Regions from separate parts of the Colwellia sp. 6_MG-2023 genome, predicted to be linked through region 1. Evidence: predicted binding sites of a transcription regulator. Region 1 holds the regulator's gene; each other region holds the start of a gene.
What was found. Region 1 encodes MetJ, which represses methionine synthesis genes. Its sites were predicted from a motif close to TAGACGTCTAGACGTCTA; they were not measured.

Region 2: the regulator MetJ is predicted to act here: its motif matches at 2,127-2,144, upstream of Q4503_RS00400 (methylenetetrahydrofolate reductase).
Region 3: the regulator MetJ is predicted to act here: its motif matches at 1,140-1,157, upstream of Q4503_RS05850 (cystathionine beta-lyase).

What each region holds. Positions count from the first base shown of each region.
Region 1 is NZ_JAUOPP010000014.1:104,515-107,807, reverse strand. Features, by position in the region: gene hemE (uroporphyrinogen decarboxylase) at 436-1,503, shown strand; gene metJ (met regulon transcriptional regulator MetJ) at 1,641-1,979, opposite strand; gene metB (cystathionine gamma-synthase) at 2,294-3,293, shown strand, end outside.
Region 2 is NZ_JAUOPP010000001.1:80,143-83,435, reverse strand. Features, by position in the region: gene Q4503_RS00405 (haloacid dehalogenase type II) at 127-909, shown strand; gene Q4503_RS00400 (methylenetetrahydrofolate reductase) at 1,055-2,035, opposite strand; gene Q4503_RS00395 (MarR family winged helix-turn-helix transcriptional regulator) at 2,283-2,765, shown strand; gene Q4503_RS00390 (HlyD family secretion protein) at 2,768-3,293, shown strand, end outside.
Region 3 is NZ_JAUOPP010000006.1:113,686-116,978, forward strand. Features, by position in the region: gene Q4503_RS05840 (DNA polymerase II) at 1-202, shown strand, start outside; gene Q4503_RS05845 (hypothetical protein) at 418-978, shown strand; gene Q4503_RS05850 (cystathionine beta-lyase) at 1,199-2,371, shown strand; gene Q4503_RS05855 (alkaline phosphatase) at 2,458-3,293, opposite strand, start outside.

The DNA of each region.
Region 1 (3,293 bases):
AAAAAAGCCTTTCTCGAAGAGAAAGGCTTGAAATGCTCGCATTATGGTCTTGTTAATCAAGCTTCTTATTAATTATGCTCAGAAGTATTTTTATTATTAATCAGTGCTTCTTTGTTTGCGCAGGTATTTTATAGCAAAGCATTTTCATCACTGCAACAACTTTAATAGAGCATAAACTCGACGATAAATTTCGTATAAAGCATAACTAATGCTTTTTAGTGATTAAGTGATTGATTGTTATTCATATTAATAATGTCTAGCGAAATGTAACTAAATTGAAATATTTTTCATGGGATGAATGTTAAGCGTAAATGAATTGATTTGTCGCATAGATTCAAAATACCACGAGTGCTAGAATACGCGCATAATTTACTTGTTATTCCTATTTTGGGGAGTTCAAGTAAGTAAACAATGAATAAATTAGAGGGTTTATTGGTGACTGAATTAAAAAATGATAATTATTTACGTGCGCTTTTAAAGCAGCCAGTAGATTACACACCTGTTTGGATGATGAGACAAGCAGGACGTTATTTACCTGAATACCGAGCAGTACGTAAAGATGCTGGCGATTTTATGTCAGTTTGTCGCGATGCTGACTTAGCTTGTGAAGTTACTATTCAGCCGTTGCGTCGCTTTCCACTTGATGCAGCTATTTTATTCAGCGACATATTAACAATTCCTGACGCCATGGGTTTGGGCCTATATTTCGAAACAGGCGAAGGACCTAAGTTTGAACGTCCTATTACTTGTAAAGCTGATGTTGAAAAAATCGGCGTACCTGATCCTGAAGGTGAATTACAATACGTAATGAATGCCGTTCGTACTATTAAAAAAGAACTAAATGGTAGCGTGCCGTTAATTGGTTTTTCTGGCAGCCCTTGGACGTTGGCAACTTACATGATTGAAGGTGGTAGCTCAAAAGCTTTTACTAAAATCAAAAAAATGATGTTTTCTGAACCACAAACACTGCATTTATTGCTTGATAAGTTAGCCGACTCTGTTATTTCATATTTGAATGCACAAATTGCTGCTGGCGCACAATCAGTAATGGTGTTTGATACATGGGGTGGCGTATTGTCACCACGTGATTACAAAGAATTTTCATTACAATATATGCATAAAATCGTTGACGGTTTAACGCGTTATAATGATGGCCGTCAAGTGCCGGTAACTTTGTTTACTAAAAATGGTGGTATGTGGTTAGAAGATATCGCTGCGACAGGTTGTGATGCGGTAGGACTTGATTGGACTATTGATATAGAAAAAGCAAAAGCACGTGTTGGTGATAAAGTTGCTTTACAAGGCAATATGGACCCTTCTATGTTGTATGCACCATTACCGCGTATTGAACAGGAAGTATCTAAAATATTAGCAGGCTTTGGTGAAGGCGGTACCGGTCATGTATTTAACTTAGGCCATGGTATTCACCCTGATGTGAATCCAGATCATGCAGGACACTTTATTGAGTCGGTGCATCGTTTAAGTAAGCCATACCACGGATAACTTATCTTGTTGCGAATTTTGTAGCTATATTGGCTACTCTTATATGAAGCACAAAAAATGAAGCACAAAAAAAAGTAGCAAACTCTATCGAGGTTGCTACTTTTTTTATTTTAGATTAGTTATTTACTCAATCGAACTTAGATTGATTCGTCATCATCTATTTCGTAAGCACTAAAGTCGGTAATTCCTTTTTCTTCTAAAATACGACGAACACTAGCGGGTAACTTTTCCTCATTATCTTTAGCGAGATCTTCATCATCAGGTAGAGGCTGCCCAGTAAAAGCATGTAAGAATGCTTCGCACAATAATTCGCTATTAGTCGCATGGCGTAAATTATTTACTTGGCGTCTAGTTCGCTCATCAGTTAATACTTTTAAGACACGCAAAGGAATTGAGACTGTAATTTTTTTTACTTGCTCACTCTTTTTACCATGTTCGGCATAGGGATTAATATATTCGTCATTCCACTCAGCCATGTAAATTCCTCTGTAGCTATTAATGTAAATGGTTAATTATTATTTTTATATGACTATAAAAACGCATTTAACGGTATTATTTAATTAACACTTAATGAAAACTTGATTAAGCTTAATTGAAAGATAGAAGCATATACTTATTTCTTCTTAATCATGCAATTCTACTGGTTGCAGAAATCCAGTCAAGTAGAAGTTTAGATGTCTAAAAATTCTTGACCTAAATAGTCAAAACGTTTAGAGTTATAGACGTCCAAACATCCAAAACATTGAGTATATAAGTTTATGGTGTTAGTTAATGAAAATAAGGAATAAAAATGTCGAATACTAAAATTAAAAACATTACTACTTCGGCAGTGCAGGCGGGTATTAATACCGATAAACAACATGGTGCTGTTGTTGCCCCTATTCACTTATCTAGCACTTATTCATTAAAAAGCTTTAATGAAAAACGTGAATTTGATTATTCTCGCACTGGTAACCCAACCCGAGCAACCTTCGCTCGAGCTATCGCTACATTAGAGCAAGGTAAAGTGGGTATTGCGACAAGTACTGGCATGTCGTCAGTATTATTAATTTGTCAGCTGCTATCTGTTGATGATCTTGTTGTTATTCCTCATGACTGTTACGGAGGAAGCTTTCGACTATTTACCCATTTAGCAAAACGTGGTCAATTTAAGTTAATTGTTGTTGATCAAAATAACCAACAGGCGTTAACAGAAGCATTAGCACAAAAACCTAAATTAGTACTAATTGAAAGCCCAAGTAATCCACTATTACGTTTAGTTGATATTGAAGAAGTAGCTAAGGCTAGTCACGAAGTAGGTGCTTTAGTTGCTGTCGACAACACTTTTTTATCTCCTGCTTTACAACAACCATTAACATTGGGTGCAGATATTGTTTTTCACTCTACTACTAAGTATATCAACGGGCACAGTGATGTTGTTGGTGGTGTTTTAGTGGCTAAAGAACAGGCTTTAGGTGATGAGTTAGCTTGGTGGGCAAATTGTATTGGTATTACTGGCAGTGCATTTGATAGTTTTCTTGCTGTACGCGGCCTAAAAACTTTACCAATTCGCATAAAGCAGCATCAAGAAAATGCTGAGCAAGTTGCTGAATTTCTAAAAAATCATCCTGCGATAGAGTCAGTTTATTATCCAGGCTTTACAGATCATCCAGGACACGAAATTGCTAAGAAACAGCAAGCAGGCTTTGGCGCTATGCTAAGTTTTGATGTTAAAGGTGGTGTTGAGTCGGTGAAAAAATTATTCGCTAATCTCAAATTGTTCACTTTAGCGCAATCATTAGGTGGTGTTG
Region 2 (3,293 bases), on a different contig from region 1:
TACATATTTAGAAACAATTAGGCAGGTCTTAATCTACAAACAATGAAATTTATTTAATGCTCCAAAGGTCTTTTCAGTAACAATATTTTATAACCCTTCTACTTAACCTTATAGGCATTTTTTATAATGATAAATTTTAAACCCTTTCTAATTAGCTTGTTAATTTCACTAAGCTTTATCTCGGAAGCCGCACTAGCAAAAGATTTAGACACCGATGTAAAAATACAACCCAAAGTAATTTTCTTTGATGTTAATGAAACATTATTAGATCTTGGTAATGTCGGTAAATCAGTGTCTAAAGCCTTGGGCGGACGAGATGAGCTTGTTCCTTACTGGTTTACCACAATGCTACACTATTCTTTGGTGGGTAATATGATTGGTGAATACAATAGCTTTGGTGAAATTGGCATCGCATCACTAGAAATGATTGCTAATCAAAAAAATATACCACTAACGAAAGAAGAAGCGCGTAAGGCAGTACTTACCCCTTTTAGAGATCTAGCCCCTCACCCTGATGTAGTTGAAGGCTTAAAAAGATTACGTGCAATGGGTTATACCATGATTACATTAACCAACTCATCTGATGCTGGTATTGCCGCTCAACTAAAAAATGCCAAGCTAGCAGAGTATTTTGACGGTTCATTAACAGTACAAAATTTAGAAACCTTTAAACCTGACTTAAAAGTTTATCAATGGGCGCAAGAGCAAATGAATGTTGCTCCTGAAGATGCCATGTTAATTGCTGCTCATGCATGGGATATAGCGGGTGCAGAAAAAGCAGGATGGCGCACAGGTTTTATTCTTCGCCCAGGTAAAGCGCTTTATCCGCTAGCAGGAAAGCCAGACCTTACAGGTAAAGATTTACTGGAAATAGTTGACCAATTAGAAGCGAATGCGGCAACTAAGTAATAGTAAATATTCATTCTGTAGATATTTATTGTTTGGTATTAATGTATTCAAACACTAAGCATAAAATATAAGACATAAAAAAGCGGTCAATATCAATTGAACCGCTTTTTTATTTAACTAAATCCGGGTGAAAATCACCGATACTTTAACTCTTGATCAGGTTATCAAGTTCCTTTCTTGCTAAGTACTTGTCCATGGTTGAGCGCAATAACTTGTATAGTAAAATTGAACCGTCAATTTCTTCTTTACGGTTCGTTAAACTTTCAATATTTAAACCGAGTGGTAAATCATACGGGACTAACGCATCTAATATTTGCTGTAAGCTATTACAACAAATGCGAATAGACTCATATAAAGGTTTTTCTGCATTAAGTATACGCAAGCTGGTTGCTTCAGGAACACGCACACCTAACCAGTCAATAAACTCTAATGTTTTTTTACTACCACAAGGTGAAAAGGTTAAAATAATACGTTGTGGTTTTAAGCCTTGCTGTTGGCATTCGATAGCATAGCGAGTCAACATATCAATAGTAGCTTGAGGGTCATAAATTGCTTGTGATATAAAGAAATTACAGCCTTGTTGATGCTTTTCAATTAAGCGTTGGTGTTCATTACCTTTTTTAGCATGGCGCTCAGCAATTGTTATCCCGCCAATAAAAAAATTATTCTGATTTTCTACCAGCGTTTGGTAAGCTTCACCAAGTGGTAAGCTAATTTTATTATTCTTTGATGGGCTACCCACCAGCACAACATCACGAACACCAAACTTTTCCCATGCTTCATCAGCCCAAGTATTAAATGCTGCAGTATCTGACTGCACTACACTTTTGTATGTAATAACCGGACGTTTTGATTTTTTGTTTAATAATGACGAATATAAACGTGGATCATGTGTACTTTTAAACGGAAAAGGACGAGGAACATTCGTTCTTGAATCTTCATCTTGAATGTCATAAATAATTAACCCATCAAAATCTATATCACTGACACGATCAAGTAATTTAGTCGCAATATCTTCTACTTGCTCAATAGGAGTGTCACTTTTTGGCGGTGTAGTGCCAATAAAGTAAACACCACGGGAATTATCGTTATACCTAATTCTTAATTCTGATTCATTTTCTAGCATAATTATTTCGCAAGTTATGAGTGAAAGCCGATTTTGATGATGAAGGCTTATTAATGAACAGCAGTATATCAGTAAACTTTATATTTTTAAATAGACGTTTAGCCGTCTAGAAGAAGGTGTAATATAATCTCATACCAGCATCAATACTAAAGAATATTGCCACATCTAATTTACTTAGCTTGCTAAGTAAATTGAACGCTGTATAATACTTAGCAAGCTAAGTATTATGAAAATTGTGAGAATTATTATGTCAAAGCCACTACCTAATAAACAAAATGTTAATAACCCAAGCCTAGGTTGGTTGCTAAGTAGAGTAACTCGTCTATGGCGCGGCGTTATATCTCAAGCAGTGAACCCCATGGAAATGACAGAAGCGAGATGGTCAGCGATGATGAATCTTAAAATGTTAGGAGAAGGGACTTCACAGCATATGTTAGCTACCGAATTAGGTATAGAAATGCCTTCTTTAACCCGTACGGTTAACCAACTCGTTAATTTAAACTTAGTCGAACGACGTCCTCATCCAAGCGATGGTAGATGCCATTGTTTATGGTTTACCCCCGCAGGCAGTGAATGCATAGAAATGTTAACCGGCAGTGTAAACATGGTTCGCGCAGAGCTTACTAAAGGAATATCTAACGATGAACTCAACGCACTATTTAAGGTACTTCGAAAACTAGAACAAAACGCTTCTATTATGCTTAACAAATATCATGTAGGTGAGAAATAGCCATGGCTCCAGATCAAATATTTAAACGTTGGGTGCATGTTGCGCTTGTCGTCTTTGCTATTTCCTTTGTCTATTTTTTATATGCCGATTTATGGATGCCGGTTAGTACACAATCTAGAGTATTGCACCCTGTGGCAAATATTTCAGCCAAAGTGAATGGCCAAGTAAATAAGGTCTACATCAACAATAATCAAAGCATACAACAAGGCCAACTACTGTTTAGTTTAGATAAAGAACCTTATAAAATTGCTGTTGATAAAGCAAAATTAGCCTTAGAAAGTGTTGCCCAAACTAACCATCAATTAGACGCTGCGATTATCGCTGCACAAGCGATGGTAAAAGTATCAGAAGCCAATGTTGACGAGCTCAAAATTGAAGTTGAGCGAGTAGAACGTTTAATTAAATCAAATATGGTTTCTCGTCAATTGTATGATAAAACTATGTCTAATTATCAGTCGGCACTGGCCCAAGTAGAAGCATCGAAAGCCGACGTATTAAAACTTAAAACTCAAAGAGGGGACGCTGGCA
Region 3 (3,293 bases), on a different contig from region 1:
TCAATCACCTAAGTATAGAAAAAGAAGTATTATTGAATATGTGATGACCTTAAATGGTGTAATGCCAATAGAGTTATCGAAAGGAAATTTAGATTATGAGCATTATATCGATAAACAGATTAAGCCAATAGCCGATGATGTTTTACCTTTTCTCGGGAAATCTTTTGATGAGATTGTTAGTAAGCAAATTAATTTATTTTAATCGATTGTTGTTCGTTATCTCATACTGATTTGATATTTTAGCCGCTATTTTTATTTTACCACTTGTGTACTCTGTCTTTTTATACTGCAATTATTTTAAGCTCTTTATTACTAAGCAAGTTACTTAGGTGCATGCTGGTTGCTTGTCCATTTTAAAACTGGCATGATTTAATGAACATTTATTAAGCTGAGCTTAAGTATATAAAAGGGAATTTTATGTTATCAGATAAAACAAAATTGTTTCTTAGAATCATCTTAAATTTAAAACCGTCTTTTCATTTTCTTATGTCGTATATTGTCATTTGGTTTGTTTGGCATAATGAGTTTATTAGTTCACTGGTGATGACTAATGGGGGGCTGTACGTAAGGCTACAATCTGCCCTTGACTCTGTTAGTGCCAATCAATATATAGTTGTTTTATTTTTAACGATAATGCTGACACTTATTATTTATGGGTTTGATTATTTAACACAAATTTTAGCTGATGATGACAATAGTGAAGAATTTACGTTATTACAAAATAGTAATAGCGCCAAGCATGACAACGACGTGAACATTAAAAAGCTAATGGTAACACTTGAAAGTGCTCAACTAAAACTTTCAGAATCGCTAGAAAGAGAAAAACAGTATAAACAAGAAAAAATCGCGACTACGAGTAAAGTTATCCAGCTACAAAGCCAATTAGAAGAGCTAATGGCAGATAATATTATTTTAAATGAAGAAAATAATAAATTAAAGGCAAGTAATAAAGTGGATGCTGTTCTGTATCAATCCTAACAAAATAGCAGTAACCTAAAACTTATCTCAATAATTTTATTATTAACGATTAACCTAATGAGTTGTTCTAGATATCTATTTCAGTTCTCTCTTATTAGTTATCAGTTTTAAAACTTAACAGATAACAGGTGAATTTTCTTTCATTTCCCTGTATAAATACAAATAAGTTTAGATGGCTAGATAGCTATTTGAAGTAATTAAACCTAAAGGTCAGATTTAAATGAAACAAGATACTAAAATTGTTACTGCAGGTCGCAAAGCAAAATGGACAAATGGTGTAGTTAATCCAAGCGTTACACGGGCTTCAACTGTTGTGTTTGAAACTGTGGCTGAAATGAATGATGCTTTAAAGAATCGTAATAATCAAACCATGGTATATGGTAGAAGAGGCACAACAACAGCGTTTGCTTTTAGTGATGCAATGACTGAATTAGAAGGTGGTGCAGGTTGTGCACTTTATCCATCAGGTACGGCAGCGATAACCAATGCAATAATCTCTTTTGTAGAAAGTGGCGATCATATTTTAATGGTTGATAGTGCTTATGAGCCAACACGTGACTATTGCGATAAAATTTTAGCTAAAATGGGTGTAGAAACAACTTATTATGACCCACTTATTGGTGCTGGTATTGAAGCATTAATAAAGCCCAATACACGTATTGTTTTCTTAGAGTCTCCGGGTTCAATTACGATGGAAGTACAAGATGTACCAACCATTGCCAAAATAGCACATCAACATGATTGTATTGTAATGCTTGATAATACTTGGGGCGCAGGTATTAATTTTAAGCCCTTTGATTACGGTGTTGATATTAGTATACAAGCAGCCACTAAATATATTGTTGGACACTCTGACGTTATGTTAGGCACCGCGACAGCAACAGAAAAATATTGGCCACAATTACGCGATAATAGTTATTTAATGGGGCAATGTACCTCACCAGATGATTTATATCTTGCGTTACGTGGTATTAGAACGATTGGTGTACGTTTAAAGCAACATGAAAAGAGTGCGTTAACAGTAGCTAGCTGGTTAAAAGAGCGACCAGAGGTTGATACTATTTTACATCCTGCTTTTGAGTCTTGTCCAGGGCATGAGTTTTTTAAACGTGACTTCACCGGCTCTAATGGTTTATTTTCTTTTACCTTAAACTGTGGCAATAGAGCAGCACTTACCGCATTTCTTGATGGCTTATCGCATTTTAAAATGGGTTATTCATGGGGGGGGTTCGAATCACTTATTTTAGGTATTACGAGTATTGATTCAATTCGAAGTGCAACTAAGTGGACGGCAGAGTTTCCGTTAATTCGTTTGCATATTGGTCTAGAAGATGTCGATGATTTAATTGCTGATTTAGAGCAGGGTTTTGCTCGTTTTAATACCAAACTTTAGCCATAAGCACATTATTGTAAAGTCGCATTGATTGATGCTCGTTATAGGTTTATAACGAGCATCAATGATTTAACTTAATAAATCTGTTAGTTAGTCTTTGAGTTATCCTTACCTAACAACATAAATATTTTTTTCGCTATATCGGTGTTGTCTTGTAGACCTTTAAATAACTCACTGTGTTGTCCAAAAGAAAATACAGGTACATCGATGGCCGTATGACCACCAGTAGTCCAACCACTATTACTACGCATATCCATCACCTTCTTAACACTTTTTATTAATGCTAATTCACTTGCAGGTGTAGTTTTACTTTGATACATATTCGCAGTTTTTTCTATTGTAGCGTTATTTTTACTATCATTAAGTAAACTCAGCTCTTCTTCAGATAATTCAAAATTAAATAATTCTGTTGTGATTTTTGCGTTTATTTCATTGGTTGTTAATTGCTTAGCGATATAATTAACAGAGTGCTTCATTGTGCGCAAATTTTCAGCATTCCATTCATATTTACCATTGGCAGCAATAGTAAAACCACCTGTACTATGATCGGCAGTTATTACCACAAGTGTATCAGGGTGATGTTCAACAAAGTGCTCTAAATATTCAATTGTTTTTGCTAAATCATCCATTTCAGCCATAGCATCGCTTATATCATTACCATGAGCAGCCCAATCAACTTGACTGCCTTCAATGAGCATGAAAAAGCCATTATCAGCTAAATCATCAGTTTCTTGTAAGTCAATTAAATGGTGAATACCTGCTTTAGTCATAGTTGATAAGCGATGTTTATTGGTATCATCCAATGCCCAAGGTAAACCAACATCAGCAAAAAGACCTAAAACAGGTTTATCTTTAGGAAAACTATTTAAATCTTGATAATTATCGACATAATGAAAACCCGATTTCTTAAACTCATCAACTA